3 regions of the Rhodococcus sp. GB-02 genome follow, and region 2 is predicted to be linked to each of the others. Evidence: riboswitches for the same ligand, from Rfam matches in the RefSeq annotation. Region 2 holds a riboswitch; each other region holds the start of a gene.

Region 1 (10,131 bases), on a different contig from region 2:
ACTCTTCCCACCCGGCAATGCTCCTCTCGCCGAGGCAGTTACGGCCCATGCGGCCTACCTGCAGGCGGACTACGACGCACTGGTCGGGCCCTTCGTCTTTCCCGCACCGCGATTGAGCGAACTGGCCGCGTACGTTTCAGCGGACAGCCCGGTGACGCTGAGCCTGACCGTGCCGGCCGGTCCAGCCGATACCGCGGCCGCGGTGTCGAACGCGCTCGCTATCCCCGGTGTCAGCGTCGCCGCCGTCGAAGTGGGAATTCCTGACGGCCTGGACGCCGATGCCGCGTTCGCGGAGCTCGCCCGTGTCCATGCCGCTCATCCCGACATCGACATTTTTGTCGAAGTACCCCGAGGCGGCCGGCGCGTCGACTATCTCACGGCTCTCGAAACCGCTGGGTATTCCGCGAAGTTTCGCACCGGAGGGATTGTCGCCGAGGCATACCCGAACGAGGACGAGCTCGCCGATGCGCTGATTTCCGTCGTCCGAGCGAATATCCCGTTCAAGGCGACTGCGGGACTGCACCACGGCGTGCGCAACACCGATCCGGAAACAGGCTTCGAGCAGCATGGCTTCCTCAACATCATGGTGGCCGTCGACGCTGCGAGGCGGGGCGCCGATCGTTCTGAAATTGTTGCTGCTCTGGCGCAGCGCGACAGCAAATCGATCGCGCGAGCCCTCGCCGACCTGACCGAAGACGAGGCCGGCGAGGTGCGTCGCCGATTCCTCTCGTTCGGGACCTGCAGCATCTCGGACCCGCTTACCGAGCTGGAAGGCCTCGGGTTGATCGTCCGCTCCAACAAAACCGAAGGAACACTCGTATGACCGTCACGACCATCGACATTCCCGCCGACTCGTTGTTCGGGATCGACAATCTGCCCTACGGCATCTTCTCTCCTGCAGGAGGTTCACCGCGTGTTGGTGTACGAGTGGCCGACTCGGTAGTCGATCTCGCAGCGACACTGGGTGATTCCGTGTTTGCCGAACCGACCCTGAACGCATTCATGGCTCAGGGCCGAGCTCAGTGGGTCTCGGTGCGAAATCGAATCACGGACCTGGTAACCGGCGAAATAGTTTCGGATGCCGTGTTTTCCATCGAATCGGTGACACTGCACTTGCCGATCGCCGTAGCCGACTACGTCGACTTCTACGCCTCGGAGAATCACGCAACGAACCTCGGAAAGTTGTTCCGTCCGGACTCCGCCCCCTTGATGCCGAACTGGAAGCACCTTCCCGTCGGATACCACGGACGCTCGAGCACCATCGTCGTCTCCGGCACCGATATCGTTCGCCCTTGCGGACAGCGGAAAGCACCCGATCAGGAGAACCCTGACTTCGGACCGTCTCGTCGCCTCGACATCGAAGCCGAGATGGGGTTCATCGTCGGAACTCCCTCGAAGATGGGCGATTCCATTACCCCGGACGAATTTGCCGAGCACGTCTTCGGCGCGGTCGTCGTGAACGACTGGACAGCCCGAGACATCCAGGCGTGGGAGTACGTGCCCCTCGGTCCGAACCTGGGGAAGAGCTTCGCGACCTCCATCTCGCCGTGGATCGTGCCGTTGCTCGCCCTCGAAGCAGCCCGAATCGACACTCCGGTGCAGGACCCCGAACCGCTCTCATACCTGCGAGGTGAGGAGAAGTGGGGACTGGACATCGATTTGGCCGTCGAATGGAACGGTCACGTCGTCTCGCGACCGCCCTACGCGCAGATGTACTGGTCACCTGCGCAGATGCTCGCGCACACCACCATCAACGGTGCAGCAGCGAGCACCGGCGATCTCTTTGCGTCCGGAACCATTTCCGGACCGGACAAGGATCAGCGCGGCGCCTTCATCGAACTGACCTGGGGCGGCGAGGAACCCGTAACTGTGGGTTCCGAGACTCGCGCTTTTCTCGAAGACGGCGACACCATCGCCATCTCGGCCACCGCTCCCGGCATCGGCGGTTCACGAATCGGCTTCGGGGATGTTCACGCCCGTATTCTGCCGGCGACGCAGACCGAAAGGTAACCGTCGATCTGTCGACTCGGGAGACCGATTGACAACTGTTTGATTCACGCTGATCTGATGTCCGGAATTCCTTGCCTCACGATTCTCCGAAGATAAGCTGGACTAACCATCCAGAGCGATCGAGAGTCCTGGCTCCGTGACGTCGCAGCAACCCCCTCAGCTGAGGTGCGGGTGCTTTCTGCCAGGTCCGATGGAGGACTCGTGCCCGGCGATCGACCCCTTACCTCAGTGAGGGCAGCAACTGTCATCGTGATCGTGGGCGGTGGACCACGCGGGACCGGCGTACTCGAGCGGATCCTCGCTCACGAATCGGTGAACGCCGATCCCACACCGATCGACATTCACGTTGTCGACCCGTATCCGGCAGGCGCCGGCCGCATTTGGCGAGGCAGCCAGGCGCCGCTTCTGTGGATGAATTCGACAACCGCGGACGTCACGATGTTCACCGACGCGACCACCGCCGTAACCGGCCCGGTGCTGCCGGGACCGACACTCGCGGAATGGGTCGCCGAGCACTCGGCTGAACTTGCCGAATTCCCCGAAATCGCGGCAGAAGTTCCGATGATCACCCCGTCGTCGTTTGCATCGAGGTCACTGCAGAGCCGATACCTGAACTGGGTGTTCCAGACCGCGGTCGACTCCGCACCAGCGCACGTCGACGTCCGAGTTCATCGACGATCCGTGGTCGACATCGTGAACGTCGGCAAGACACAGACGGTTCATCTGGATGACGGAGCTGTCATCGACGCGACGGCCGTCCTTCTCGCACAAGGGCACCCCGATGCGTTGCCTGCCCCACGTGAAATCGCACTGACCAGCTTCGCGTCCGATCACGGATTGACCTATGTAGGGCCGGGATACACCGCCGACCTCGATGCCGATGTCATCCCCGAACGCGAACCGGTTCTGATCGCCGGGCTCGGGCTGGCTTTCATCGACTGGATGGTTCTCCTCGCCGAGAGCCGCGGCGGCATCTTCGAACGCGGTGAGGACGGTGCCCTCACTTACGCTCCCTCGGGTCGGGAACCTCTGTTGTATACCGGATCTCGTCGCGGCGTGCCGTATCACTCCAAGATTTCGTACTCGATCGCCGACGCGCGGCCACCGCTACCTCGGTTCTTCACCGCTGATCTTGTGCCCGGCGACGGACCGTTGGATTTCCGAAACGACATCTGGCCCTTGGCGTCGAAAGAACTGGCAGGCGCCCACTATCACGAACTGTTCGCGTCGCACCCGGATCGGACGGTGGGCACCTGGGAGGAGTTCGACGCCAAATTCGCCTCGCTGGCTTGGGGATCACCTCGATTGCAGGAACTGGTAGAGAACGCAGTCCCGAAGCCGGAAGACCGCATCGATCTCGAGCGGCTGAACCGCCCACTCGACGGTGAGCGCTACGACGGACTCGCCGAGGTCCAATCCCGGATCAGCGAATATATCTCGGCAGACGTCGTGCGGAGATCGGACCCGTATTTCAGCGCCGACGCAGCTGTCTTCTCAGCGCTGCTCTCGACGTACATGACTGTCGGAGAATTGTTGCGGCGCGGCAGAATCCCGGCCGAATCCGTCGCCAAGGACGTCGAGGGTTGGCTGCATTCGTTCTTCAGCTTCATTGCCAGTGGTCCGCCACCCGAGCGTCTGGAACAGTTGATCGCGCTCAACGAGGCCGGCATCGTCCAGTTCCTCGGGCCGGATTCAGCGTTCTCCACCGAAATCGACCCGGTAACGGGTGCTGGGATCTTTGTCGCTCGTAGTGCGTCGCACACCGACATCGTGGCCGCGAACACCCTCGTCGAAGCACGCTTGCCGGTTGCTTCCATCAGCGCGAGCGGTGACTCGCTCCTGCGGACGCTTCACGGTCGGGGCGAGGCAGTCGAACTTCTTGCGACCGTGGACAGTTCGGCGAAGCTCGCCGTCGACGGTACTTCACGAATTCTCGACCAGGACAACACAGCTCATCCTCGCCGCTTCGCGGCCGGGCCGTGGGTTGCAGGCCACAACTGGTCGGCGGCTTTCCCTCGTCCCCGTACCAATGCGGGGTTTTTCCGGCACAACGATGCCCTGGCGGCGGAGATTTTGGGCGCTGCGCGCCTGTGAGCGGTTAGGGAGTCCAGAGACTCCCTAACCGCTCACGGGGGCTGTGCCCCTCCTAGCTGAACACCAACTCGCCCTCGTCAACCGCGACGGTGATACTGCCGCCCTCTTCGAGGAGATCGTCGAGCAGCATGTCGGCGATCTTGTCGTCGACCACACGCTGAATCGAACGACGCAACGGGCGAGCCCCGAACTCGGGTTGATGCCCGTGCTCGGCAATCCAGTCCACTGCGTCGGCGGTGAACTCGATGTCGATGCCCTTGGACTGCAACCGCTTCCGGCTGTCGTCGAGCAACAGATCAGTGATCCGGTGCAGTTGCTCGGTGTCGAGCTTGCGGAAGATCACGATCTCGTCGATGCGGTTGAGGAACTCCGGCCGCATCGATTCGCGCAACCTGGCCATCACGCGGTCGCGCAGTGGCTTCTCCGCCGACTCTGCATCACCTGTGGTGAAGCCGAGTCCACCGGACTTGCTCGAGATGATGTCCGAGCCGAGGTTGCTGGTCATGATCACGACAGTGTTCTTGAAGTCCACCGTTCGACCCTGGCCGTCGGTCAGACGCCCGTCGTCGAGCACCTGGAGCAAGGTGTTGAACACGTCCGGGTGTGCCTTCTCGATCTCGTCGAGCAGGATCACCGAGTACGGGTTACGACGCACCTGTTCCGTGAGCTGTCCGGCCTCGCCGTAGCCGACATATCCGGGAGGAGCACCGACCAATCGGCTTACCGTGTGCCTCTCACCGAACTCACTCATGTCGAAGCGCAGCATCTTGTTCTCGTCACCGAAGAGTGTGGCAGCCAGAGCTTTTGCGAGCTCCGTCTTGCCGACACCGGTAGGTCCGAGGAACAGGAAGCTACCGACGGGACGATCCGGATCGCTCATACCGGTCCGGCTACGACGCACCGCACGCGCGATTGCGCGAACGGCGTCATCTTGCCCGATGACACGACCGTGCAGTTCCTCTTCCAGACGGCGCAGGCGATCTTTCTCTGCTTGAGTCATCTGGCTGGCCGGAATACCCGTGGCACGGGCGACAACTTCGGCGATCTGTTCAGCGGTCACATCCGGAGTTTCCTCGGAAGGAACCGAGGATCCTGCCTCCTCGAGACGCTTTGCGACGCCGTTGATCTCGTCACGCAGGGTCGACGCCTTCTCGTACAACTCGTCGGCGACGGCTTTTTCCTTGTCGCTCTCGAGCTGCTCGAGACGCTGCTGCAGCGCAGCGGTGTCCACCGTGGCAGTCTTCAAGCGAAGCCTGGCGCCGGCCTGGTCGATCAAGTCGATTGCCTTGTCCGGCAAGAACCTGTCGCCGATGTACCGTGCCGACAGCTCCACCGCAGCGGTGATCGCCTCGTCGGTGTAGTGCACCTTGTGGTGATCCTCGTACCGACTGCGCAGTCCGCTCAAGATGGCGATCGCGTCCTCGATCGACGGCTCCCCGACCTGTACGGGCTGGAAGCGCCGCTCGAGCGCGGGATCCTTCTCGATGTTCTTGCGGTATTCGTCGAGCGTGGTGGCGCCGACGATATGCAGTTCACCGCGAGCGAGCTTGGGCTTGAGGATGTTTCCGGCATCCATCGCACCTTCGGCGCCGCCTCCGGCACCGGCGATGGTGTGCATCTCGTCGATGAAGACGATCAGCTCGTCCTTGTGCGCGGTGATCTCGTCGATCACCTTGGTCAGCCGTTCCTCGAAGTCTCCGCGGTAGCGAGTACCCGAGACCATGCTCGAGAGTTCGAGCTGGACTATCCTCTTGCCCACCAACGATTCCGGGACATCCCCGTCGACGATGCGCTGGGCGAGACCTTCGACGATGGCCGTCTTGCCGACGCCGGCCTCACCCACCAGGACGGGGTTGTTCTTGGTGCGGCGGGAGAGGATCTCGATGGTCTGTTCGATCTCGTCGGCGCGGCCGATCACCGGATCGACGCCGCCGTTGCGTGCGCGATCGGTGAGATCGACGCCGTACTTGTCGAGCGTCGGTGTGGTGGACTCGTCTTCGACTGGACCGGCTGCAGGGTTCTGAACCGCTGCCTGCAGCTTCTCCGGCGTGATGCCTGCCGAAGCGAGCAGACGCCCCGGAACATGATCGGGGTCACCGGCCAATGCGATGAAGAGATGTTCGGGGTCGATGTACGTCGATCCCAGGGCTCGGGCCAGTTGATGAGCCTCGAGTAGAGCGGTTTTCACGGCGCTGCTGAGCGCAGGAGCAGAGTAGGCCCCCTGCTCACGGCCTTGTGGCAGCCGCAGGTCGACGGCGTCGACCACGGATTTCGGGTCGGCTCCGGCGCGCTGCATGAGCGTGCGGACCGGATCCTGCTCCGCCATGACGCGGAGAACGTGCAGTGCATCGAGATCCGAATCACCGCGAGCAGCCGCTACACGTGCAGCGTCAGCCATGAGTTGCTGGGTGGCCCTGCTCATGAGCCGGGAAATATCGATGCGACCGGGACCCTCGGGCCCGAAGAATGCTGGCATTCCGAAGCCTCCTTGCAGAAAGTTGAGCGTTACTGACTCAATTAACGTGCATGGGGCTCGATCAATTCCCGCGGGCTCAGATTTGTTTCAACACCTTCAGGACGAAGATCGTTCTCAACTGCCGAAAGATCCGGTAGATCGACCGACCGGGTACGCCTCGATGTGCATGATCACCGATCCCTCGCAGGGGCCACTCTTGATGTCGGTACGCCACGAACCTTTCAGGCTGCCATCGGGCTGAGGTGTGTAGTACGCGTCCGAGTGCGCCGGCGCCCACACCTTCGGCACACCCTCACCCTGGTAGCAATCCCACTCCCAGTCATAGGGGTGCACCCAACTGGTTCCGTCCCAGGTGTATTGCGCCGGCTGCGGCAAAGTCGGATTGGCGGGAGCCGGCCCGCCCACCACGGTGGCAACACACACTCCGCCCGAGCAGTCCGTCTCGAACGTGTACGTATCCGAGAAATCCGGCTCCCATTGGCTGGCGGCCAGACTTGTACCCGTCTTGGTCGCGGCGAAGCGCTTGAGCGAGTAATCACCGGACCAGTTCGCGTCCGCCGCCCCCGCGGGCATCGCCCCTGCTACCAACCAACCAGCAACCAGCGTGACCAGCACAAATGACTTCCGCATGCGTGAAGTGAATCACAAGCTATGTCCGATTTGTCGGATACTGGCCACAAGAACACCGATTACGATCAGCACCAACGCCACCAACGGCAACGCTCCCGCATCCCTGTTCGCCAGGACCAGTCCACCCACAACGCCGCCCGCTGCGATCGCCGAATTGAAGATCGTCACGAAAACCGATTGCGCAGTGTCCACAGCGTCGCCCGTCGTGTCGGCGAGCGCAGTCTGAAGGAGAGTGGGAGCGCCTCCGAATGCCACGCCCCATACCGCAACGCTGAGTGCGATCACTACGAAGCTGTCACCGCCGACGCCCAACGCCGTCAAAGCTGCGGCAAAGACCACCAAGCTCAGCACGGTGAGACTTCGAAGGGCCCGGTCGACAAACACCCCGACCACACCGATGCCCACGAAGGCGAAAAGTCCGAACGCGAACAAAACGATTCCCAACCGATCGCCGAAACCGATGCGATCCAGAAACGCCGCCAGATACGAGTACACGATGTTGTGCGCGAAGATCCACAAGAACGCGACAAACAGAATCGGTCGTACGCCCGGCAGGACCAGGACTTTCCGCACCGACAGCTGCCGATCCGCTTGTTGCCCGGGAAAGTCCGGCATCACCGTGAGTATCCATACGACCAGAAGTAGCGCAGCAACCGACATCACGGCGAAGACGACGCGCCAATCGGCCAGGGTCCCGAGCCACGCACCCATCGGAACGCCGATTGCCAGCACGATCGGCTGTCCGACGGAGGCAACCGCAACGGCCCGCCCCTGCAGGTGAGGGGGTGACATCCTGCGTGCGTACCCGGCAAGCAACCCCCACACCACACCTGCTGCCATGCCGGCCAGAAACCGAACACCCAAGGTGAGAACAAGATTCGACGACAGCGCTGTCACCAGATTGAAGACACCGAACCCCAGAATCGCCGACACCAGGACTGCGCGCCGCTGAAATCCACGAGTCAGAGCGATCAACGGTACCGCCCCGACGACGGAACCCAATGCGTATGCGGTGACCAATTGCCCTGCGCCGGAGACAGATACGGACAGCCCCGATCCGATCTGCACCAGTAGTCCGGCCGGCATGGCCTCAGTGGTGATCGCGATGAAACCCGCCATCGCGAGCGCCGACAACCCGGCCAGCGGCAGCGCCCGAGAGGAATCGGCCTCCTCCGGTGTCGAAGTCGCCGTCCTGTCCGAAGTCGAGCTCACCGCGTCGGGGTTTCGGAGCTGCCTTTGCCCGGCTCGCCGGAACGGACCAGTTCTGCAATCGACGCCCAGTCCATCTCGCCCTGACCGTTCGCCAGAGCCTGAGCGAGCACGCCTCGAAGTACGCCACCGAACGGCAAATCCAGATCGACGCTGTCGGCGGCGTCGAGCGCAAGCCTCAAATCCTTGAGGCCCAGAGCGGTGGTGAATCCTGCAGGCTCGTACTGACGCGTCGCGACGAGGTTTCCGTAACTGGAGTAGACCGGCCCCGGGAAGATCGTCGAGGTCAGCAGTTCTACGAGTCGGCTTCCGTCCACACCTGACCTCTCCCCCAATGTGATTGCCTCACCCAAGGATTGAATCGCAGAGAGGATGAGGTAATTGCCGACCTCGTCCTTCACGACGGCCGAGCTCTCTGGAAATCGACCGGAGGCAGTCCGATCCATGACGCCCTGTCGATCGTGGCAGCCGACGCGATCGCGGTACTGGGCGGCCCCGACCGCGACCGCGTCAAAGCATGCCAAGGCGACGGGTGCACCGGCCTCTACGTCGATACCAGCCGCGGCAGCAACCGACGCTGGTGCTCGATGAACATCTGCGGAAACAAGGCGAAGAAATCCGCGATGACCGCGTGTGCCGACTAGCTCATTTCACCTTCGCCGCCACTCGATCCCACAGCTTCTCGATCGGGGTCGACAGCAGGAGAAGCAGCAACGGGAAGTACGACGTCGCCGGGACAAGCACGCTGACGAGCAGTGCCACCACCATTATCAGGAAGGTGACGATCTCGGCCGTGAAATGCGGCTTTGCACTCTCTTCGCTCAACGACGGGTTGCGAACCAGTCCCCACGCGACCACCGCCAGGCACGCGGCGCTGGCAGCCATCGTCCCGATGTAGAGGGCCCTGGTTCCCAGGTCCGGGGACGGCGCTGCAACCAGCGCCGTCGGGAAGGGCAGGAACACGATGGTCAGTACCCACAACCCCAGTCCGCGCACAACCACCTTGTCTGCGTCGACCACAAAGCGAAGGAGTCGATGCTGCGACCACCACAGGCGGAAGATCACGAGAAAGCTCAGGGCGAAGGAGTAGAACTGTGCAGAGTGTTCGCGCAGCAGTTCCGACGTGGTTCCGTGGTGGTCGCTGGTCAACTCGACCAACGGCAGGACGAGCAGCGTGATCGCGATGGCAACTATCGCGTCGATGAAAGTGACGTAGCGCTCGAAGTAGCGGGTTCGTTCCGCGATCTCAGCCATTGCGGAAGCATAAGCCTCACAACAAGAAACAGACCGGCGACGCCACTGCGCGGGAGTCAGGATCCCGAAACATACTATTAACGAATCAAATTCGTTATACCTCTTGACCGAGCCCTCGGTCGTCCCCATACTTAACGAATCGCATTCATTAAGTGACTCGCATCACGCCATCAGGGGTCGGTTCCGCCACCCCCTTCAGGACTTGGGGTTGCCCTAGTGCCAAACAACGCTTCTGCGAATACGAAGTCAGACCGGGTTCCACTCACCACCAACCGTGGTGTTGCCGTCTTCAGTATCGGCGTCATGGGGTTCATCACCGCGAACCTCATCCCCCTGATGATCGTGGCAATGGTCGAGGACCTCGGTGTCACCGAATCTGCCGCCGGTGCAGTTCTGACCGCATCGCTGCTGGTCTGCGCGGTCACCTGCCTCGCCAGCACGCGGATCGCATCGGGTCC
Region 2 (10,131 bases):
CGGTGGCGACAGCCGAGATCAGGAAAGTGGCGCGACGGGATGGGGAGAACATCAATTTTTCCTTTCGGGAATGTGTCTTGGTCGCGTCAGAGAACGCGGGAGAGAAAAGCCTTGGTTCGTTCGTGAATCGGATTGTCGATCACCTGCGAAGGTGGGCCCTGTTCGACGATGACGCCGCCATCCATGAAGACCGCGGTGTCCGCCACTTCCCGAGCAAAACCGACCTCGTGCGTGACGATCACCAAAGTGGCGCCGTCACGGGCCAGCTGAGCCAGGACTTCGAGAACCTCGCCGACCAGTTCCGGGTCGAGCGCCGAGGTCGGCTCGTCGAAGAGAATGACCGCCGGCCGCAGTGCCAGCGCTCGCGCTATGGCGACGCGCTGTTGCTGGCCACCGGAGAGTTGGCGGGGATACTCGTCGGCCTTGTCCCCCACTCCCACTCGCTCGAGCAGTGCGCGAGCTTCGCGGTACACCTCGTCACGGTCTCGTTTCTGGGCCGAGAGCGGAGCTTCCACCACGTTTTCCAGCGCAGTCAGGTGCGGAAACAGGTTGAAGTTCTGGAACACGAATCCGATGTGTGAACGCTGTTTCAGGATCTCTCGGTCACGCAGTTCGTGAAGTCGATTTCCCTTGCGCCGGTATCCGATCAGTTCTCCGTCGATCCGCACGGTCCCTCGGTCGACCTTCTCGAGGTGATTGAGGGTGCGCAACAAGGTGGACTTACCGGAACCGGACGGGCCGAGAATGACGGTCACTTCACCCTTGCGGACCAGGAGATCTACGCCGGCAAGTACTTCCAGCGCGCCGAACGACTTGTGGATTCCGCGCGCTTCGACGGCGTACACCGTCTCTTCGGCCAGCTCTGCGGTCATCGGGTCGCACCTCTCGGAAAATCGAGACGCGCATCACGAATCTCGTCGAACTTCTTGCGAGCCTTCTGTATCGGAGTCAAAGGAAGAGCGCGGGCGGATCCACGGGCGTAGTGGCGCTCAACGTAGTACTGACCGATCGAGAGCAACGTCGTGAGGATGATGTACCAGATCGTGGCGACCATCAGCAGGGGCACAACTCGTCCGTTGCGGCCGAAGATGACCTGCACCTGGTAGAACAGTTCGGCGATCGCCATGGTGGAGACGATGGACGTTCCCTTGAAGAGTCCGATGACCTCGTTGGCGGCATTGGGGAGGATCGCCCGCATCGCCTGCGGGAGAACGATCTTGAAGAACTGTCGACTGCGCGGAATACCGAGCGAGTGAGCAGCTTCGATCTGACCGTGATCGACCGAGATGATTCCGGAGCGGATGATCTCGGCCGAGTACGCGGCCTGGTGTAGCGCCAAACCGATAACTGCTGCGGTGAATCCGCCGATCACACCACTGACCTGGAAGGTGAAGAACTCCGGCCCGAAAGGTATTCCGAGAGAAAGCGTCTGGTACAGGTACGTGATGTTGAACCAGAAGAGCAGCTGCACGATGAGCGGAATCGAGCGGAAAGCCCAAATGTAGGTCCAGGCGATCACCTGCAGGACCGGGTTCTTCGACAACCGGCCGAGTGCCAGGAACACTCCGAGACCGAATCCGAGGATCGTCCCCCACAGGGTCAGTTTGATCGTCATCCACAACGCGGCAAGCACTGATTTCGCAGTGAAGTACTGCGCGAACGTAGGCCAGTCCCAGCCCGGGTTGACGACGAGTCCGTGAATGAACTGAGCAAGCAATGCCAGCACAACTGCGCTGATCAACCAGCGCAGCGGGTGCCAGGTACGAGCAACGACAAGTTCCGAGTCGGGAAGTTGCGGCTCGGCCACCGACTTGTCGGGGCGGACATCGGTGGGCGCGCTCACGGCGCACTACCTGACGGAATGGACATCACGAATAGACCTTTCAGGGAATGGGGACGCAGCTGTGTTCTCGAGGTGGTGTGCTCGAGTTGCGAAGACGACGGCAGTTCGGTCAGTGACAGTGACACGAAGCGGTGCGGCACAGATCGATGTGACGACGCCTGTGCGCAGCGTGCGAAGTGGAACCCATGTGATGCCTTCCATCGGTCCTGGCGGTAGCACCCGCTCCCGATCACTCGGGGGGTTGCTGCGACGTCGACGAGCCAGGTCTCTCGGTCGCTCTGGATGGTGAGCAAAGACTAGACGCGAAATGCCGAGTCGTCAAATATTGTATTTCCCTGCACTGCAAGGGAAATGAAGGTCTCTCCACGTTGAAATCGCACTGATTCCAACGGTGCCCGAAGCCTTGGCCGCCGTGTTCAATGGAGTGTTCGAATCAAGACCGGGACCGCCGTCCGGACTGACTTTTCCTCTGCCGTACCGTCTGCGGAGTGAGTGGAATCGACGCTTTCTTCATCTTGTTGGCCGGTATCGGTGCGGGCGCGATCAATGCCGTGGTCGGCAGCGGAACGCTGATCACGTTTCCCACCCTGGTCGCCTTCGGCATGCCGCCGGTGACCGCGACGATGTCCAACGCAGTCGGGCTCGTCGCCGGCGGGGTTTCAGGGACGTGGGGATACCGGCGTGAGTTGTCGGGACAGGGGGATCGTCTGAAATGGCAGATTCCGGCGTCGCTCGCCGGCGCGCTCCTCGGTTCGTGGTTGCTCATGCACCTACCCGAGAAACTGTTCGAGACCATCGTTCCGGTGCTGTTGATCCTGGCTCTCGCACTTGTGCTCCTCCAACCACGTATCCAGGCGTGGGCGAAGAAGCGCTCCACCGAAGAAACGGCGCTGTCCACCAAGAGGCTGATGCTCCTGACCGCCGGCACCTTTGCAGTCGGCATCTACGGCGGTTACTTCACCGCCGCGCAGGGCATCCTCCTCATCGGTGTGATGGGTGCCATCCTCCCGGAAACCCTCCAGCGCATGAACGGCGCGAAGAACCTGCTCTCACTGCTCGTCAACATCGTCGCAGCCGGGATGTACATCACTCTTGCCTTCGACCAGATCAATTGGGCAGCAGCCGGATTGATCGCTGTCGGCTCACTCGGTGGTGGCGTTCTGGGCGCCCGCTACGGACGACGCCTGTCCCCCACTGCACTGCGCTACACGATTGTCGTCGTCGGCCTGGTCGGCTTGTGGCGTCTTCTCGCTTGACCGCCCACATCGGGCGGCCCCCGCACATACTGGAGATATGACCAGAACAGACGATCAGACCGGTTGGACCTACCTCATGGACATGGACGGGGTTCTCGTCCACGAGGAGCACTTGATACCCGGAGCAGACACGTTCCTGGCAGAACTGGCGTCGAACGACATTCCGTATATGGTGCTCACCAACAACTCCATCCGCACCCCGCGTGACCTGCGAGCACGCCTCCTCAACTCGGGACTCGACATCCCGGAGAAGTCGATCTGGACGTCAGCGCTCGCTACCGCGACCTTCCTGGCCAACCAGCGTCCGGGCGGCAGCGCCTACGTGGTCGGCGAATCGGGGCTGACCACTGCACTGCACGACATCGGCTACGTCCTGACGGATAGTGACCCCGACTACGTCGTCCTCGGCGAGACGCGCACGTACTCCTTCGAGGCAATCACCACCGCCATTCGCCTGGTCGAGCGCGGATCGCGGTTCATCGCCACCAACCCCGACGCCACCGGGCCGTCGCGCGACGGCTCTCTACCGGCAACCGGCTCGGTCGCCGCTCTCATCACCAAGGCAACCGGACGCGATCCCTACTACGTCGGCAAGCCCAACGCTTTGATGATGCGCTCAGCCCTGCGGTCCATCGGCGCTCATTCGGCCAACACATTGATGATCGGCGACCGCATGGACACCGACATCGTCTGTGGCCTCGAAGCCGGACTGCAGACGATTCTGGTGATGACCGGGATCTCGACCCGCGCGTCGGTCGAGCTCTACCCCTACCGCCCGACCATCGTCCTCGAGTCAGTCGCCGATCTTGTGGGAACGACAACCGATCCATTCCGTAGCAACACAAACAATTGATTCAAATTGCAAAACAAAACCGCGAGTCGGTAATTAGCCGGCGAAAGAACGGTGAATTTGCCAGAATCCGACTAGTCCGCTTTTTCCAACTAGACAAACAATCGGTTTTCTTCAGACCAGAATTACATAATGGTAGTTATACACAGTTCAGAAGCGGTTTTCTGGACCAGAAAAGGTGGATCGCAGTCGAAAAAGAATTTGCGACAAAGCAGTAACGAATCGTTTGCCGTGGATGATACTCATTTCTGAACGACCCATTTCGGGTCCCAGACATGAAATGAGATTTTCATGAAGAAGCAGACCAAGGGCGCGATCGCTGCTGCGGCGGCCGGTGCCCTCCTCCTCGGCGGTGCGGGCTCGCTCGCAGTGTGGAGCGACTCAGCCGACGTCGGAGGCGGCGGACCCGTCACTTCCGGTGCACTCGACCTGAGCGCCTGCGCACCGGTCGGCGGCGGTTGGAACTCCCTCAACCCAACGAAGACCGCAATCACCAACATCTCGGCTTACCGCATCGTCACTACCGAGAGCATCGAATACACCTGCGACGTCACCGTGACCGCAGTGGGCGATCGTCTCGCGGCTGTTCTGACCGCGGATACGGCCGGCATCGTTCCGGGTGCCAACAGCGCCGAACTTGCCGCCGCTGTACAGCCGGTTACGACCATCAAGGATGCTGGTGGCAACCCGATTTCACAGATCACCAAGGTACAGAACGGCACGATCGTGCACGTCGGAGTCCGTCTGAACTTCACCGAGGTGGCCAATCAGGTCGCACAGAATCAGTCGCTGAACTTGGCGGCGATGAAGTTGGTCGTCACTCAGCCAGCGCTGACTCCGGCTCCGTAATTTCATGAGGAAAAGGGTCTGGGGAGCTATCGCAGTCGCGGTGGCTGCTGTAGCGGTGTTCGCATCGTCACAGCAGTCGCTCGCACTGTGGTCCGATTCGGCGAGCGCGAGTGGTGGGACCGCAACTGCCGCCAGCGTCAACCTCACCGTTGGCACATCGGCCGGAACCAGTGCGGCCTACTCCCTGGCGAACTTGACGACGGCCGCGACGCCTATCGTCCCGGGGAACACGGTGCAAGCTCCGCTCACCGTCAAGAATTCGGGGTCTGATCCTCTGCAGTGGCGAATGCAGTCGACGACCACACTTCCGGGATTCACGTTGACCACGTACGGAGTTGCCAACGAAGGTGCCTGCCCTGCCGGCGTCAACACCACGGCCCCGGCAGTGACCCCATTGACGTCCGGATCGATGAATGCATCGCTGCAATACCCGGTTTCTCCCGCGTACATGCCGACTCCGCTCGCATCTGGTGGCACATACGTCCTGTGTCTGCGGCTCACGGTGGAGGCTGGTGCGGTTTCCGGTCAGACGAACAACGCCACCTTCACGTTCCAGGCAGGGGCGGCATGACGAAACACTCGACCAAACGCGGTGAACGTACCGGCCCTCTGTGGTGGGTCACCTCGATTGTCAGCTGGACACTGCTGTTGGCGATTTCGGCTGTCATCGTCGCGACCATCGTCGTCCCCTTCTTTGCCGGCGCACAACGCTTCACGATTCTGACCGGTTCGATGCGCCCGACGTACAACCCTGGATCACTGGTGGTAGTCAAACCTGTCGATCCATCCGAACTTGGGATCGGTACACCCATCACCTACCAGCTCGAATCCGGGCAGCCAACCGTCGTCACGCACCGGATCATCGCCACAAGTGAAAACCAGAAGGGTGAAAGAACTTTCATCACCCAAGGCGACGCGAACGGTGAACGCGACGAGAAAGAAGTACGGCCAGTACAGATCCGGGGAAAGGTTTGGTACAGCCTTCCGTATCTCGGCTACGTCAACACTTGGCTCACAGGAGAGCAGCGGATCGTGATCGTGGTGATAGTCGTGACGGCACTACTGCTGTACGCGGCCTACATGATGATCAGCGGCATCCGCGACGGCCGGAAGGAGCGAGCTCGAGCCCGATTGGCTCCTGACCCTGCAGCTTCCAACGTCACCGACTCCGTCCAGATCGAGAGAGGCCAACACGATGCCCTCGCACCCTGACCGTCCGGCCCACCGGATTCGTCACCTGTTGACCAGCACGCGTTTTCGCGCGCTGCTCGCACTGGGGATGGTGCTAGGCGTCGGCGGTGTGACCACACTCGCGGCCTGGACGTCCTCCGCCACTGCGATTTCGGGAAACATCACGACCGGGTCGATCAATCTACAGTTGAACACCACAACCCAACCCATGCTGACCACAACACTGAGCTTCAGCCAACTCGGCAAAACCGGGATGCTCCCCGGCGACTCGAACTCCGCCATCGTCAAAGTCAACAACGTGGGGGCAGGCGTGAATCTTCCTCTGAAATACACGATTACTTCCACCAGCGCCGGCGCACTGACGACCTACTTGCGGATGACTGTGTCGTCGAACGGAACTGTGGCCAACAAATGCACAGATGGCAGCAATGTGGTGTCGTCTTTACCCCTGACCCTCACCGCAAATCAGGCGGTCGGTGCGCCCGACCGTTCTCTGGCTGTCGGGGCAACCGATAATCTCTGTGTCTCGGTGACGCTTCCGACAAGTCCGACCCCACCGACGAGCAGCTCGTCGAGCGTCGTCCTGAACTTCTCGGCAAAGGTGTGAGCGCCGTGTCACGACATACCAATATTCGACCGAAAGCCTCTATGCCGAGGCGGATTCAGGAAATCCTGCTCACGGTCGGAGCCCTCGCCGGTCTGGCATCCATCGCCTTGTTCGTTGCCGGCTTCGCTTTCGGTATCACGCCGCTGATCTTCAAGAGCGGATCGATGTCTCCCACGATCGATACCGGCGCGCTGGCATTTGCGCGCACAGTGCCTGCTTCGGAAGTTCAAGTCGGTGACATCGTCAGTGTCTACGACAACCAAGGCGTTCGAATCACCCATCGTGTCGACACGATCGAGCAGCAAGGCAACAATCTTGCCGTCGCACAACTGCGCGGCGACGCAAATCCCGTCGCAGACCCAGATCCTTACGTCATCACCGAAGCGGATCGAGTCTTCTTCAGCGTCGGCCGACTCGGCTATGCCGCAGTCTGGTTGTCAGGGCCGAGTGGCATTGTCCTCGGTGCGATTGCCGTCGGGGGACTGCTGTACATCGCATTTCGCCCCCGAAAGAGAGCGGATGAAGGGGAACCCGGGCTGGATCGTCAGGATTCGCGCGGCGATTCCCACGCCTTCAAGGCAATCGTCGCATTGGCAACGGTCGGTCTCAGCGTGACGGGCATTACGAACATAGGTGGAACACAGGCCGCCTTCACGGGCACGGCGACAGCGGGCAGCATTTCGTTCAGCACTTCAGCAAGCTTTCCGAAACCTCCCGCATCAATGACCTGCTCGGACAAGGGAACTTCCGTCCTGCTCGCTTGGCCTGGCGTTGCCACGGATACATTTCGAATCATCGTCCGAAATGCAACCAACACCACCCAACCTCCGCTGATCAGAGACGTGACCGGCCTCTCGACGACCCTGACGTTGTCCGATCTGCCCAGCGGCGGGATTCTCCTGTCGAACACGAACTACGATGTCGAATTACACGGACTCGGTGGAAGTTACGTGACACCGGAATACACCGGGTACCGCATCAGCAGTTCGACACTGCTCATCATCCTCAATGACATGGCGTGTGTATCCGGACCCACGAGCGGAACCACGGCAGCCTCAGCTCCGGCCGCTCGGTCGGCGCTGGTTGCGCAAGCTCAGAGTGCTACGACCACCACCCCCACCGCAGCAGTCAGTTCGGTCACACCTTCACCCACGACTACTCCGAGCGCATCAACAACCACGCAGGCCACGACAACTACCAGCACAACTACGCCCTCGACAACCACCTCGTCACCGGCTACAGCTACGCCGTCCTCAGCGACAACGACCAGGACAACGACACCCGAAACAACTACGACCACCGCGAGCGAGGTTCCCATCGACGCCCCGGCGACCACGACCGGTCTCAGCGCCCAGAAGCTCTCGACTGTCAGTGGAACCGTTGTGTCCGTGTCGAATTCATCAGGGACTGAGATATACCGAGGTACCGTCGACACCGACGCTGTCCTCCACTGGCTCACCGGAACTGATCAGTTGTATGTGATCACCACTGCAGGCGTCACCGTCATCGACACGTCAACGGGGGTCTGGGCCGAATCTCCCGCCCCGAGCGAACTTCCGGACGAGATCAAGGCATTGGTGCCGTGATGAAAAAAACGACGAAAGCCGCAATGGCAGTCGCCGCGGCCGGAGCTGTATTGCTCGGCGGTTCGGGCACATTGGCGAAGTGGACGGACAGCGCGACTTTGACAAGCGCCGCCGTCCAATCCGGGAGGCTGGAGCTGGGGGCATGCGTCACCACGCAAGGGGGAGGGTGGTATTCACAGGTGTACGTGAACTACGACCCCAATCCGAACCCACTCGTACCCATCCCCGATATCACTACGTATCGACTCAAGCCCGGATACAACTACACATTCTTCTGCGACTCGGTAGTCACGGCCACTGGTCCGAGATTGAAAGCCAACGTCATGGTCGACAAGTCCAAGCTGAGCGGCGGCATCGCCACTGCCCCCAACGTCGGCCTTCGAACCTATGTAACGGATCAGAGCAACAATCTGCTCTATGACAGCAGCGCACCCGCACCCAACGTCGGAGTGGTCACCTCGGCGCTGAACAACACCTATCTGGCGGCCCAGGTGCTGTTCACGATCTACCCCGCTGACACGACGAGCTCAGGTCTCACGCTGAATACGACGGCGTTGACGATCGACGTCGAACAACTGGGTCTCACGCCCGCGCCGTAGAACGCCTTGCCGACGGAAGTTCAAGGCAAGGCGCTCTAGCGATTCAGCCGAGAGCTCGCTTCAGATCAGCCAACAGATCAGCCGTGTCTTCGAGCCCGACGGACAGACGCACAACGCCATCTGTAAGACCCACTGCCGCACGGCCTTCCGGACCCATCGCCCGGTGCGTCGTCGTGGCGGGATGAGTGATCAAGGACTTGGAGTCACCGAGGTTGTTGGAGATGTCGATGATGCGCAGGCCGTTGAGAACCTCGAATGCCCGCTTCTTGCCCTCACCGTCGGAGGCGTTGAGCTCGAATGTGACAACGGTTCCGCCGCCGCTCATTTGAGACTTCGCGAGCTCGTGCTGCGGGTGTGAAGTCAGGTACGGATACTTGACCCACTTGACGCCGGAGTGCTCTTCGAGGAATTCGGCGATCTCGAGGGCCGAAGCCACGGAGTGCCGAATGCGGACCGGCATGGTCTCGAGACCCTTGAGCAACGTCCACGCGTTGAACGGGCTGAGCGCAGGTCCGGTGTGCCGCATCAGTTCTCGAACGGGACCGCTGATGTACTCCTCGGTTCCGAGGATCGCGCCACCGAGCACGCGACCTTGACCGTCGATGTGCTTGGTGCCGGAGTACACAACGACGTCGGCACCAAGATCGAGGCTGCGCTGCAACAGGGGTGTCGCGAAGACGTTGTCCAGCACTACCTTTGCCCCGGCCGTATGAGCAAGCTCCGACACCCGCCGAACGTCGACGAGGGACTGCATCGGGTTGGACGGCGTCTCGAAGAACACCGCCGTGGTGGGCACGGACAGCGCCTCTTCCCACTGCGCATTGTCCTCGCCGTCGACAAAAACGACCTCGACGCCCCAGCGCGGGAGAATCTCGTTGCACACCACGAAGCAGGATCCGAAGAGGCTGCGCGCGGCAACCAGTCGGTCGCCGTTGCCCAACAGCGCACCCAACGCCGTGAAGACGGCTGACATTCCGCTGGCCGTCGCAAAGCAGGCTTCCGCGCCTTCGATCAGACGAAGACGCTCTTCGAACATCTTGACCGTCGGGTTGCCGTAGCGAGAGTAGACAAAGTGATCCACCTCGCCGGTGAAGGCTTGTTCGGCGGCTTCTGCACTCTCGTAAACGAATCCGGAGTTGAGGAACAGCGCTTCGGACGTCTCCTCGAACCCGGTGCGCATCAGTCCGCCGCGAACACCGAGAGTGCCGAGACCGACGTCGTCCGGCAGCGCTCGTTGAAATGCGCCACCCTGTGGAATTCCACTCACTGCTGCCTCCATGGCAGGCCGATGGCCCGCCAACCTACAAGTCCGCGATGTCCGTCGGCACCCAATGCGCCTTCGAACCCGTC
Region 3 (10,131 bases), on a different contig from region 2:
CCCGGTCACCGAGCTACGTTCGACCACCGACTGGTCTGCCTTGTCGCCACCTGCCATGTCCACAACCCTTATTAGACGTCTTTTTGCCGATCCCCAATGTAGTCGCCCACCGCAATTGGCGGGTGCATGACTGCCCACTTCCAAGTTGCCGGGCAGCGGGACTGACCGAGATCAGGACGCGCGCCGCGGCCGATCGGATCGGCCGCGTCTACGTGGATCTTCCGACCAGTCGCGAGAGGGTGCGCGTCGGCCCGGAGCTTGAGTCCGGCGCCTGTCGGGTTGCGGTGCCCGTCGCTCCGGTCGGCGTTGACCAGTAGGGGCAGTCTGGGCGCGGCGAGCAGGCGGCCTACGTCGATCAGTCTGCGGTTTCTTGGCAATGCCGAACCGAGGCTTGCCGAAGACCAGCGGAATCCAGCCACGACCGCTGCTCTCGGCCGAGGCGACTGCCTCGGGCTCACGGAAGGCTGCGTGCGCGATGAGCCCGAACATCAGCAAAGTGGTGATCATCGACGTTCCGCCCGCCGAGATGAGCGGTAGTTGCAGACCGGTCACCGGAATCAGGCCGACCACGTAGGCGATGTTGATGAACGCCTGTACGACGATCAACGTCGTTGCCGTCGCCGTCATGACCTTGAGGAACGGATCAGTGGACCGTTTCGCGATCCGCAACCCGACGATCAGAACCGCGGCGAAGAGAGCAACGACGATCAGCGCGCCGACCAGACCCAGTTCTTCACCGATCACGGCAAAAATGAAGTCGTTGTGTGCCTGCGGGAGGTAGCTCCATTTGGCGTCGGACTGACCAAGACCGCGACCGAAAATGCCGCCGTTGGCCAATGCGTACTTGGCCTGAGTGCTCTGGAAGTTCAACCCCTGCGGGTCGAGGTCTGGATTCAGGAATGCCTTGATGCGATCCGATCGGTAACCAGCAGTAAGCCCGAGCACGAGAAACGCGACGGCAGAACCGAGTGTGAGGCTGATGAACGTCTTCATCCGGAACAGTCCGAACCACAGCACCGACATGAAGATGATGCCGATCGTGATGGTGGTTCCGAGGTCCTTCTCCAACACCACCAGGACCAGAACGAGCAGCGTCGTACCGCCGATCACCGGCAGCGCACGGTTGACATCCATCCGCGCGTTCATGAACGACGCAACTGTCGCCGCGGACCAGATCGCCAAAGCAAGTTTGGCCAGCTCCGACGGCTGAAAGGAAATGCCCGCGATCACGAACCAGCTGCGAGCACCCATCTGTTCCGAGCCGATACCTGGAATCAGGACCAGGACAAGCAGAACAAGACACAGGATCAGCAGCCATGGTGAGGCTCTACGCATCGTTTCGGTCGGCAACCGCACGACTGCCACGAACATGACCAAACCGATCGCTGCGAACATGCACTGCGGCCAGAAGCGGGCGTAGGACGTCCCGGACAGAACATAGGACTCGACGCCTGAAGACGACAGCACCATCAGCAGTCCGAACGCGACGATCAGGACGACCAGACCGACGATCATATGGAAATCGAACAGTGGCCGATTCGTCCACAACGCCGTTCGAGCGCGGAAGGGTGTCGATGTGCGGTCACGTTTGTCCGACGATCCACGGGGTGAGTTAACTGGCTCTCCACTCCCGCGACCGTTGGGCTTGTCTTCACTGCGACCGGTCACCACACAAGTATCGTCCCACGACTCCTAACCCATGGGTAACACAAGTCCCACGAGTCACACGGGCTCGGCCTCCCGGGGGCACTGTTGACCCACGAAATACCAGGTCACGCCCTGCACCGACGGCTGTCTGCCACCGCTCCCGCCAACGACAGCGTCAACATGACGACGCAGACAGCCAGCGCGAACCGAACGCACGTCCGTATCCCTCGGTCGACGACCCGAGCACACCGAGATACAACCCCGATACCGCGGCCAGAGAGATGGTCGCCGACAAGCGCTGCGACAGTTGAAGGAAACCCGCTGCAACTCCGTTCGCACCCGCCGGGGCATATTCGAGAGTCAGCACCCGATTGGGCGCGTCGACGAAACCGCTGGCAACTCCCGACAACACCGCCAGGACTACCAGCACCGGGATCAGATATTCCCGAGGAATCAGATTGACCGCCACGATGTAGCCGAGGATGACAAGGATCTCGCCGACTATCGCGAAAACGACCGCACTTCGGCCGAACCTGGCAACCAGCCGCCATCCGAACGCCGACGTCATTGCCATGGCGAGTGAGCTACCGGTCATGATCAACGCCGCACTCAGCGGGGCGAAGCCCAAACCTTCGATCAGATAGAGGCTGAGCACCGCGTTGACGGCGAGGATGGATCCGAACCAGAAGAGTGCAACGGTTGTACCCAGTCGGAACCACCGGTTCGGGTCACGATGGGCCACAACAGGAGCCCGGTCGTAGCCGCCAGCAGACACAATCCCACCGGATCGATCGACGCGCCCGATCGGGTGGTTCGATCACGGCGCAGAAAGCGAAACGCCAGAATCAGTGTGATCAGAGCGAACGGCACGTTGAGAACGAGAAGCAACCGCCATCCGAAGTCGGCGTCGGCATATTTCAGCAGTACGCCACCGAGGATCGGTCCGGAAACGCCGGCCAGACCACCCGCGGTGCTGTACGCGCCCGGCGACGTCACCGAGTCGGCCCGCCGGCACCAGTGCCAAGCCGAAAGTCAGCGAATAGCACGCAAGAATCCACTGCACCTCGGAGGTCGACGCGCCCAGCGACGCGCGGATCGACGCAACCCCGATTCCGAGCACCGCCGAATCGAGAAGAGTGGTGAAGCCCGCGGCTACGCAGACGATGATCTCCCAGCGGACGGCCGACTCGAGCTCGGTGGATTCGGCCGCCGCTGTGACCGTGTGGGACAGGACCCGTTACCCCGCAGCTTCAGACGCGGCCCGACGCGTGAGCGGCGGTCGCAACCCCAAGTGCTCTCGCAGCGTCGATGTGGAGTACTCGGTGCGGTACGCCCCACGCTCCTGCAGCTCCGGGATCAACCAGTCGACGATTTCGTCGAGCCCGGTCGGCACCAGGTACGGCGAGATGTTGAAGCCGTCCGAAGCTCCGTTGCGCACCCAATGGACCAACTGATCGGCGACCTGCCCCGGAGTGCCCGCAAAACCCGAGCGCTGCGAGGTCTCGATGGCGACCTGACGTAGGGACAGATTCTTTGCCTCGGCCAGAGCCCGCCATTCACGCGCAATCGCAATGGGGTCGTTGCCGTCTCGCGCGGAACCGCGCGTCTCTGAAACCGGGCGGGCAACCGGATCTTCCTCTGGAAGTGGACCGTCCGGGTCTCGGTCGGAAAGATCCTTCCCCCAAACCAATCCGACGAGGGACAGTGCAGTTTGGCCGGTGAACTGACCTTCAAGGACCCACCGTGCCTTCTCCTCGACTTCGGACTCGCTCTCCGCCAACACGATCTGCGTGCTGGGCAAGATCTTGACGTCGTCCTCCGGCCGCCCGACTCTACGCAAACGAGCCCGAATGTCGTCGGCGAAGTCGAGTGCGCCGTCGAAATGCGTCCCGTGCCGCGAGAAGATGACGTCGGCGTGCGTCGCCGCGAAATCGCGTCCAGACGGCGAATCGCCGGCTTGAAAGATGACCGGATGTCCCTGTCGACTGCGGGGAAGCGTCGGCGTCACGGAGATATCGAACTGCGAAGTCTGACGTCGTACGTCGCTCACGGCTCCCGGAGTCGACCAGTTCTCGGACGTGCGAGAGTCCGAGATCGCGTCGTCGGCCCACGAATCCCACAGTGCCCGTGTAGTTTCGATGAACTGTCCGGCACGCTCGTAACGCAGGGCGTGGTCGAGGAAACCACCGCGACGGAAATTCTCTCCCGTCCAAGCGTTGTCGGTGGTCACCGCGTTCCAGCCGGCCCGTCCGTCGGAAAGTAGATCGAGGCCGGAGAGTCGACGGGCGAGGTCGGCCGGTTCGTTGTACGTGGTGTTCTGTGTCGCGACCAAACCGATCTTGTCGGTGATACCGGCGAGGGCGGCCAACTGTGCAATGGCGTCGGGGCGGCCGGCGATATCCAGATCGAGAATCTTGCCGTTCTGCTCGCGAAGGCGAAGGCCCTCACCGAGGAAGAAGGCGTCGAACAGACCTCGCTCGGCGGTGAGTACCAAGCGCCGAAACGTCTCGAAGTCGATCTGAGATCCGCTCGAGGAATCGGACCAGATGGTGGTGTGGTTGACCCCTTGGAAGAAGACGCCGAAGTGAACGTGAGCGTCGGGTCGAGGTACGGCGGAGCGTGATGCAGTCATAGCCGAAATGTCCTTAGCGCGAAGTCAAGTCAGGAGGAGTGGACGAATCGATTTGCGGGCCGCTGCAGGCCGAGGTTGCCCCTCAGAGTCGATCCCGGAACCGGGCGTCGCGTCAACCCGGACTTCGACAGCGCCGGAAGCACGAATTTGGCCAGCACCGGAAGGTCCTCGTCGATCACGAGAGGGTGGAAATGAACACCGTCGAGGTGTCCGGCCAATTCCTTCAGAACCACGGCCGCTTCCCCCGGATCTGCAGCCAGGAGCAGTCGGCCAGTGACGACGGCATTCCCGTACGAGTTCAGCTCGATCAACCGCTGCGCCGCAGACAGATTCAGCGTATCGAAAGCCACATCGACCTCGGCGACCACCAATGACGCGCCCTCATCGCGCGCCTTGGCGGCCGACTGTGCAATGGTTTCCACCGAATCACCGGACACGAGAACAACATCCGACTGGCGTGGATCGATTTCGCCGTATCGACCGAATACCACCAACTGGCCTTGAGGCGGCCGCGGAACGATTGCGGGCCCCTTCACCGAGAACGTGTCGCCCTCGAAATTGACGTAATGCAGACGATCACGCTCGAGGAAACGCCCACTGAGATAGTCACGGACGACAGCGTCGTCCTCCCATGAATCCCAGAGATCGGTCACAACGGTGACCGAATCCCGCTGCTCTTGCTGACGCGCCGACTCCGTTGTCACCGGAGCCCTCCCCCACGCCCTCGACGCGGCATCGTCTTCGACCGGAACAGCAAGCCAGCCGCCACGCCCACGCGAGGAGTAGTCCAACGTCGCCAATTGCGAAGAGGTGTGGAACGGTTCGGCGTAGGTGGTCCCGACGACGGGGACCAGTCCGATCGTGCTGGTAGTCGCCGCCACGTATGACGCCCTGGAGACGGCATCGATGCGGCCGACAACGTCACCACTCGGAGGGAGGATGGAATCGTCGAACGTCACGAAGGTGAAGCCAGCATTCTCGGCAGCCGCAACGCGATCACGCACGGCGTTACCCGTGAGCAACTGATCCGGGCGGCGTGAGCTTCGGCGCCAGGCAGCGGGGTGAGTGCCCTCGCCGTCCAGTTCGATACCCACGGCAAATACAGTCATGTGTCCTCCATCGGTCCTGGCGGTAGCACCCACACTGCGGTTAGGTAGCGGGTTGCTGCGGCATCATCGAGCCAGGTCTCTCAGCCACTCTGGATGGTGGGTGCAATCTATGCGGGCCACGCGGGGCAAGTCAAATCATGCTTGTCGAATCACATTGACCTACAACATATTTCAATACAATCACCCTGATCGAAAGGGTTGCGCAAACACTAGCCGACATCGAAACCAAAGAACCCCGCCCGACTGTCGTCGGACGGGGCTCGTCTGGAGGGCAGCAGTTGATCTACTTCGCGCCCAGCCAAGCCTGGTCGAACAGCATGATTCCCGTGGCTGTGGGAACGACGCCGTGGACGTTCTTCTGCCAAGCCCAGAACGACGTCAGCCCGCCGATAGGCGCCGACGGAACCGTCTCGTTCCACAGCGTCTGAATCTTGCCGATGATCGCCAGAGTCGACGAATTATCCTTGGCTTGTTGTAGATCTGCGATCAGCTGATCCATCGCCGGGTTCGCGTATCCAGCAGTATTCGCCATCGAGGTGCTGTTGGTCGTGGAGAACAATCCGAGATCGAGAATCGATTCGTACATTCCGATGCCCGCGTGCGCGAGGTCGAAATCGTGCTTGACGTAGACGTTCTGCACGATGTCGCCGGCGTTGTTGGCCAAGATCAAGTTCACCTCGAACCCGACGGCCTGCAACAGTGACTGCACGGCGAGGCCGATCGCTTGGTCCTTCGGCTCACTGAGAACGACGTAGTCGAGAGTGCCGTCGTATCCGTCTGCCTTCGCCTGATTCAGAAGCTCCTTGGCCTTTTCGGGGTCGTAGGCAATACCCGGCGTGTCTACATGCCATTGCGACGTCGGACCGAACAACTCCGAGCCCGGCAGTCCCTCACCGTTTTCCACGCGCTGATCGATCAACGCTGGGTCGAGCGCATAGCCGATAGCTTGGCGGACACGAACATCCGAGCCCGGCCGGCCTTCACGGTTGTTGACAATCTCGGCACTACCGGCGTTGAGCACGTCGATGTAGCCGGGGTAACCAGTGGACTTGGCGGAATTGATCGCCGAAGTAAGGCCACGAATATAGGCGACATCGAGCTGACCACTGTTCAATGATTCGAGATTGGCCTGTGGACCGTTGAGTGCAACCATCCGCAATTTGTCCAGCTTGGGAGCACCGCCGTAGTAGGACTGGTTGGCCTTGAAGATTCGCTCGACGCTCGGCGTGAAGAGATCTTCGGTGAAGGGTCCGGCGCCCACGGCGGTGAACTTGTCGCCTTGCTGCGAACTCGGGGCGACGATCATCCCGTGCCCGAGAGCGAGCATCGACGGAAAGCGCATCCACGGCGTCTTCAGCGTGAAGTCGACCGTCGTGGAACCGCTTGCCTGCGCCGATTCCACCGAAGCCAGCCACAACTCGGCGCCATTGCCCTTGCCCGCGTTGTACCGATCGATGCTCGCGATCACGGCGTCGGCGTCGAGCGCGGAGCCGTCGCTGAACTTAACACCGTCGCGAAGTTTCAACGTCCAGGTGGCTCCGTCGTCAGAGGTTTCGAGCGATTCGGCAAGCTTGGGCTTGAATTCGCCACCAGCAGTGTCGTAGCTCATCAAAACGTCGTAAACAGCTGCGAATGCTTCTCCGCCGGAACCGCCGCGCGCGGCAGTCTTGGTCGGGTCGAGAGAGGGAACGAGCACCTGCACGCCGTACGTCATGGTCCCGCCGGCGACCGCATTCCCCGGATCGGGCTGCTCGTTGACCATGCCGGTCACGATGTGTCCCGACGCGGTCGTCGTGTCAGTACCGCTGTCGTCATTGCTGCTCGAGCAGCCCACCAACAGGGCACCGGCACCGATCAGCGCCACTGCGACACGGCTGACGTTCCCGATAGGCCAAGATCTCGAGTGCGACACGGAGATTCCACCTCACTTCCAGTAGACGCGGCCAGGGATCGGCCGCAACCGGCTAATAGTGAGGTTCTTGACGGAGTGACACGCAGCACGTTCCCGGTGACCGGAATCATTCACGGAGACAAAGAATGCGTACAACTCAGATGATCGAGCCGAGCGGTTTACGGCGACTGACATCCGAACACGAAAAAGCTCCAACCTCATGTTCAAAGAACATCGAAGTTGGAGCTTGTCGATAAGAATTATGGTGGCCAGGGCCGGGATCGAACCGGCGACCTTCCGCTTTTCAGGCGGACGCTCGTACCAACTGAGCTACCTGGCCGGACGGCACCCGAACCGAATGCCTATCGCATTGCGTTGTTCTCAATCAAGTGACTGAGAACAACGCTTTGCGACCCTGACGGGACTCGAACCCGCGACCTCCGCCGTGACAGGGCGGCGCGCTAACCAACTGCGCCACAGGGCCTTGCTTTTTCCTTGCTGTGAAACCGTACTACATCTTCGAGCCGCTCCCAAACCACTGTCCTGGCCTGGCATTTGTGCATCTCAAAGCGTGTCGTGCGGGTCAAACCATACTGCATCGTTTCGCTTTCGCAAAACGTACCCCCTACGGGATTCGAACCCGCGCTACCGCCTTGAAAGGGCGGCGTCCTAGGCCGCTAGACGAAGGGGGCCCGCCGGATCTCTCCGAACTAGTACCCCAACGGCGTTCCGTTGGGAGCTTGGATAGCTTATGGCACGGCATTCGGAAATCACAAATCGCCTGTTCACGGGCAGAAAAGTGCACTATTCAGTGTCATGGAACTCCACTTGGGGCCACCCGTCACGATGAAACGTCTCCAACCACTGCGGCGTAGCCATGGCTTCGAGGACTACTTCGAGAGACTCCTCGAACCACTCGCCCAGATCCCCGCTGGAGGCAATCAGGTCTGCCATGTACCGCTGACCCGCAAGGCTCGCCGCCAGTACGCGTGTGAATTTGACCGGGTCGGCATCTTCTCGCAGCAATCCGTCGTCCTTGGCACGCACCGCCAACTCGTAGGCGGTCTTACCCCAGACCTGCCCGCCACCCGATTGCACATCCTTGTAGAACTCGGGCTCGATGATCAGGCGGAATTCCGCCTGCACGATCACCTCGGCACGAAAGACTTCTGCAATGTCGAGCACGAGTCCGTGCAGTGCAACGAATGGATCGAGGTCTGTCCTCTTGGCCCAACGATCAGTGATTTCAGTGAAGGTTTCGATGGCCGAGGTCAGAACTGCTCGTGCCAACTCTTCCTTGGACTGGAAATGAAAATACATGGCGCCTTTGGTGGCGCGGGAGCCCTCGAGGATCGTGTTCACCGACGCAGCTGCATAGCCGCGCTTGGCGAATTCGACTGCAGCCGCTTCGACCAGGGCGGCGCGGGTACGCCGCGCACGCTCTTGTTGACGTGCCATTTACGGTGTTGTGCCTCTCGCAGAGTTGTTACGCAGAATCGCCGTGATCGGCGCCTGTCATCCCCCGAAACTTCACAATATCCCCTCCAACACACCCTACGTAAGGACTAGAGCGATACCCGCCGAAAGTACTAGACGCAATCGGCTGCAAGGGGGGTAACAACCGACTTTATGCCCAAAAGACACCAAGTGGTATGGTTTTGGCCGCTCGGGTGCGCCGCAGGGGGTGCGCATCCGAGCTTTTTCGTGCCCGAGATTCCGATAATCCGACCTCACAGACGGAACTGCTTCGCCGACCGATGGACGGCAGCCCCAAGCTTTTGAACAACTCGTGCAATTGTTTATTCCCACTTTTCCGTCGAAACCGTACTGGCAGCATCGAAACAACACAGTTAGACTGTCTAAATGAACGTAGTTGGGGGTCGCAGCAAGGCTCGAGACGAGATCGACGTACTTTGGGACGATCTGGGTGCCTTCGTCCGACGCCTGCGCACCAAACGCAACGACCACAAGCTCACGCCGAGCCAGATCCAGGCCCTCGGCCACCTCGATCGACAAGGTCCGTTGACCGCCAAAGAGTTGGCAAAATTCGAGCGCGTCACGCCGCAATCAATCGCAAAAACCGTGGCCGCGCTCGAAGAACAGGGCATGGTGACGCGAAGGGCGGATCCATCGGACGGCCGCGCGGCCTTGGTCACGATGACCGAACTCGGCACCTCGACCCTTCACGAAGACCGAACGAAACGCACAGAGTGGCTGGCCGAGGTCATCGACGCCGAGTGCACCGAGGCCGAGCGCGATCTGCTGCTGATCGCCGGCCGCATCCTGCGCAGACTAGGCCAGGGCGCTTCCCCGGTATCAGCATCGACACCGACTTCAGAGGAGTCACTGATGAACCCGTGACCGCAGTCGTCGAAACGCCGACGCCCCAAACCTCCGTTCCACTGAAGCTGAGCCTTGCTCTCGGTTCGGGGACCGTTCTTCAGGCACTGAACTCGTCGATGATTGCGGTGGCAATCGTCCCGATCGCCACATACTTCGGTTCGAGTTCCGGTACGGCCTGGGTAATCTCGGCCCTCTACATCGCGACCGCGGTCACGGCCCCTGCGGCCGGGCGACTCGGATCGATCCTCGGCGCCAAACGCGTCTACCTCGCCGGGTTGGGACTGATCGCTGCCGGATCGATCCTCGGCTCGCTCGCTCCGTCGCTGGGTTGGCTGATCGCCGCACGAATCCTGCTCGGAATCGGCACGGCGACACAGTATCCGAACGCAATGACCGTCATCCGCGAATACGCGGACCGCCACCGGACTGAAACCCGTTCAGCTATAGCAACACTCACCATTTGCGCTCAATCGGTCGTCGCGCTGGGGCCCACTCTCGGCGGGTTGCTG

The links. Region 2 has a riboswitch for S-adenosylmethionine ahead of ACSW29_RS08585 (putative leader peptide). Riboswitches for the same ligand answer to the same signal wherever they lie in the genome.
Region 1: it holds a riboswitch for S-adenosylmethionine, as region 2 does, so the genes downstream of both, ACSW29_RS16285 (FAD/NAD(P)-binding protein) here and ACSW29_RS08585 (putative leader peptide) in region 2, are expected to answer to the same signal.
Region 3: it holds a riboswitch for S-adenosylmethionine, as region 2 does, so the genes downstream of both, ACSW29_RS16550 (LLM class flavin-dependent oxidoreductase) here and ACSW29_RS08585 (putative leader peptide) in region 2, are expected to answer to the same signal.

What each region holds. Positions count from the first base shown of each region.
Region 1 covers NZ_JBPUKE010000002.1:670,417-680,547, forward strand. Annotated here, with positions in the region: gene ACSW29_RS16275 (hypothetical protein) at 1-823, shown strand, start outside; gene fahA (fumarylacetoacetase) at 820-2,010, shown strand; SAM riboswitch class I at 2,114-2,207, shown strand; gene ACSW29_RS16285 (FAD/NAD(P)-binding protein) at 2,212-4,104, shown strand; gene ACSW29_RS16290 (ATP-dependent Clp protease ATP-binding subunit) at 4,157-6,580, opposite strand; gene ACSW29_RS16295 (Rv2253 family sensor-like surface protein) at 6,695-7,210, opposite strand; gene ACSW29_RS16300 (MFS transporter) at 7,223-8,422, opposite strand; gene ACSW29_RS16305 (NAD-binding protein) at 8,419-8,865, opposite strand; partial or broken gene ACSW29_RS16310 (CGNR zinc finger domain-containing protein) at 8,812-9,063, shown strand; gene ACSW29_RS16315 (TMEM175 family protein) at 9,065-9,673, opposite strand; gene ACSW29_RS16320 (MFS transporter) at 9,890-10,131, shown strand, end outside.
Region 2 covers NZ_JBPUKE010000001.1:1,788,683-1,798,813, reverse strand. Annotated here, with positions in the region: gene ACSW29_RS08600 (ABC transporter substrate-binding protein) at 1-52, opposite strand, end outside; gene ACSW29_RS08595 (amino acid ABC transporter ATP-binding protein) at 87-872, opposite strand; gene ACSW29_RS08590 (amino acid ABC transporter permease) at 869-1,843, opposite strand; gene ACSW29_RS08585 (putative leader peptide) at 1,953-2,030, opposite strand; SAM riboswitch class I at 2,038-2,132, opposite strand; gene ACSW29_RS08580 (sulfite exporter TauE/SafE family protein) at 2,332-3,099, shown strand; gene ACSW29_RS08575 (HAD-IIA family hydrolase) at 3,137-3,952, shown strand; gene ACSW29_RS08570 (alternate-type signal peptide domain-containing protein) at 4,241-4,798, shown strand; gene ACSW29_RS08565 (hypothetical protein) at 4,803-5,369, shown strand; gene ACSW29_RS08560 (signal peptidase I) at 5,366-6,010, shown strand; gene ACSW29_RS08555 (SipW-dependent-type signal peptide-containing protein) at 6,039-6,596, shown strand; gene ACSW29_RS08550 (signal peptidase I) at 6,638-8,182, shown strand; gene ACSW29_RS08545 (alternate-type signal peptide domain-containing protein) at 8,182-8,781, shown strand; gene ACSW29_RS08540 (O-succinylhomoserine sulfhydrylase) at 8,825-10,048, opposite strand; gene ACSW29_RS08535 (rhodanese-like domain-containing protein) at 10,045-10,131, opposite strand, start outside.
Region 3 covers NZ_JBPUKE010000002.1:731,993-742,123, forward strand. Annotated here, with positions in the region: gene ACSW29_RS16530 (TetR family transcriptional regulator) at 1-57, opposite strand, end outside; gene ftsW (putative lipid II flippase FtsW) at 172-1,548, opposite strand; partial or broken gene ACSW29_RS16540 (MFS transporter) at 1,773-2,767, opposite strand; gene ACSW29_RS16545 (NtaA/DmoA family FMN-dependent monooxygenase) at 2,885-4,279, opposite strand; gene ACSW29_RS16550 (LLM class flavin-dependent oxidoreductase) at 4,309-5,388, opposite strand; SAM riboswitch class I at 5,393-5,488, opposite strand; gene ACSW29_RS16555 (ABC transporter substrate-binding protein) at 5,672-7,300, opposite strand; tRNA gene ACSW29_RS16560 (tRNA-Phe) at 7,543-7,619, opposite strand; tRNA gene ACSW29_RS16565 (tRNA-Asp) at 7,690-7,763, opposite strand; tRNA gene ACSW29_RS16570 (tRNA-Glu) at 7,899-7,971, opposite strand; gene ACSW29_RS16575 (TetR family transcriptional regulator) at 8,084-8,737, opposite strand; gene ACSW29_RS16580 (MarR family winged helix-turn-helix transcriptional regulator) at 9,143-9,640, shown strand; gene ACSW29_RS16585 (MFS transporter) at 9,637-10,131, shown strand, end outside.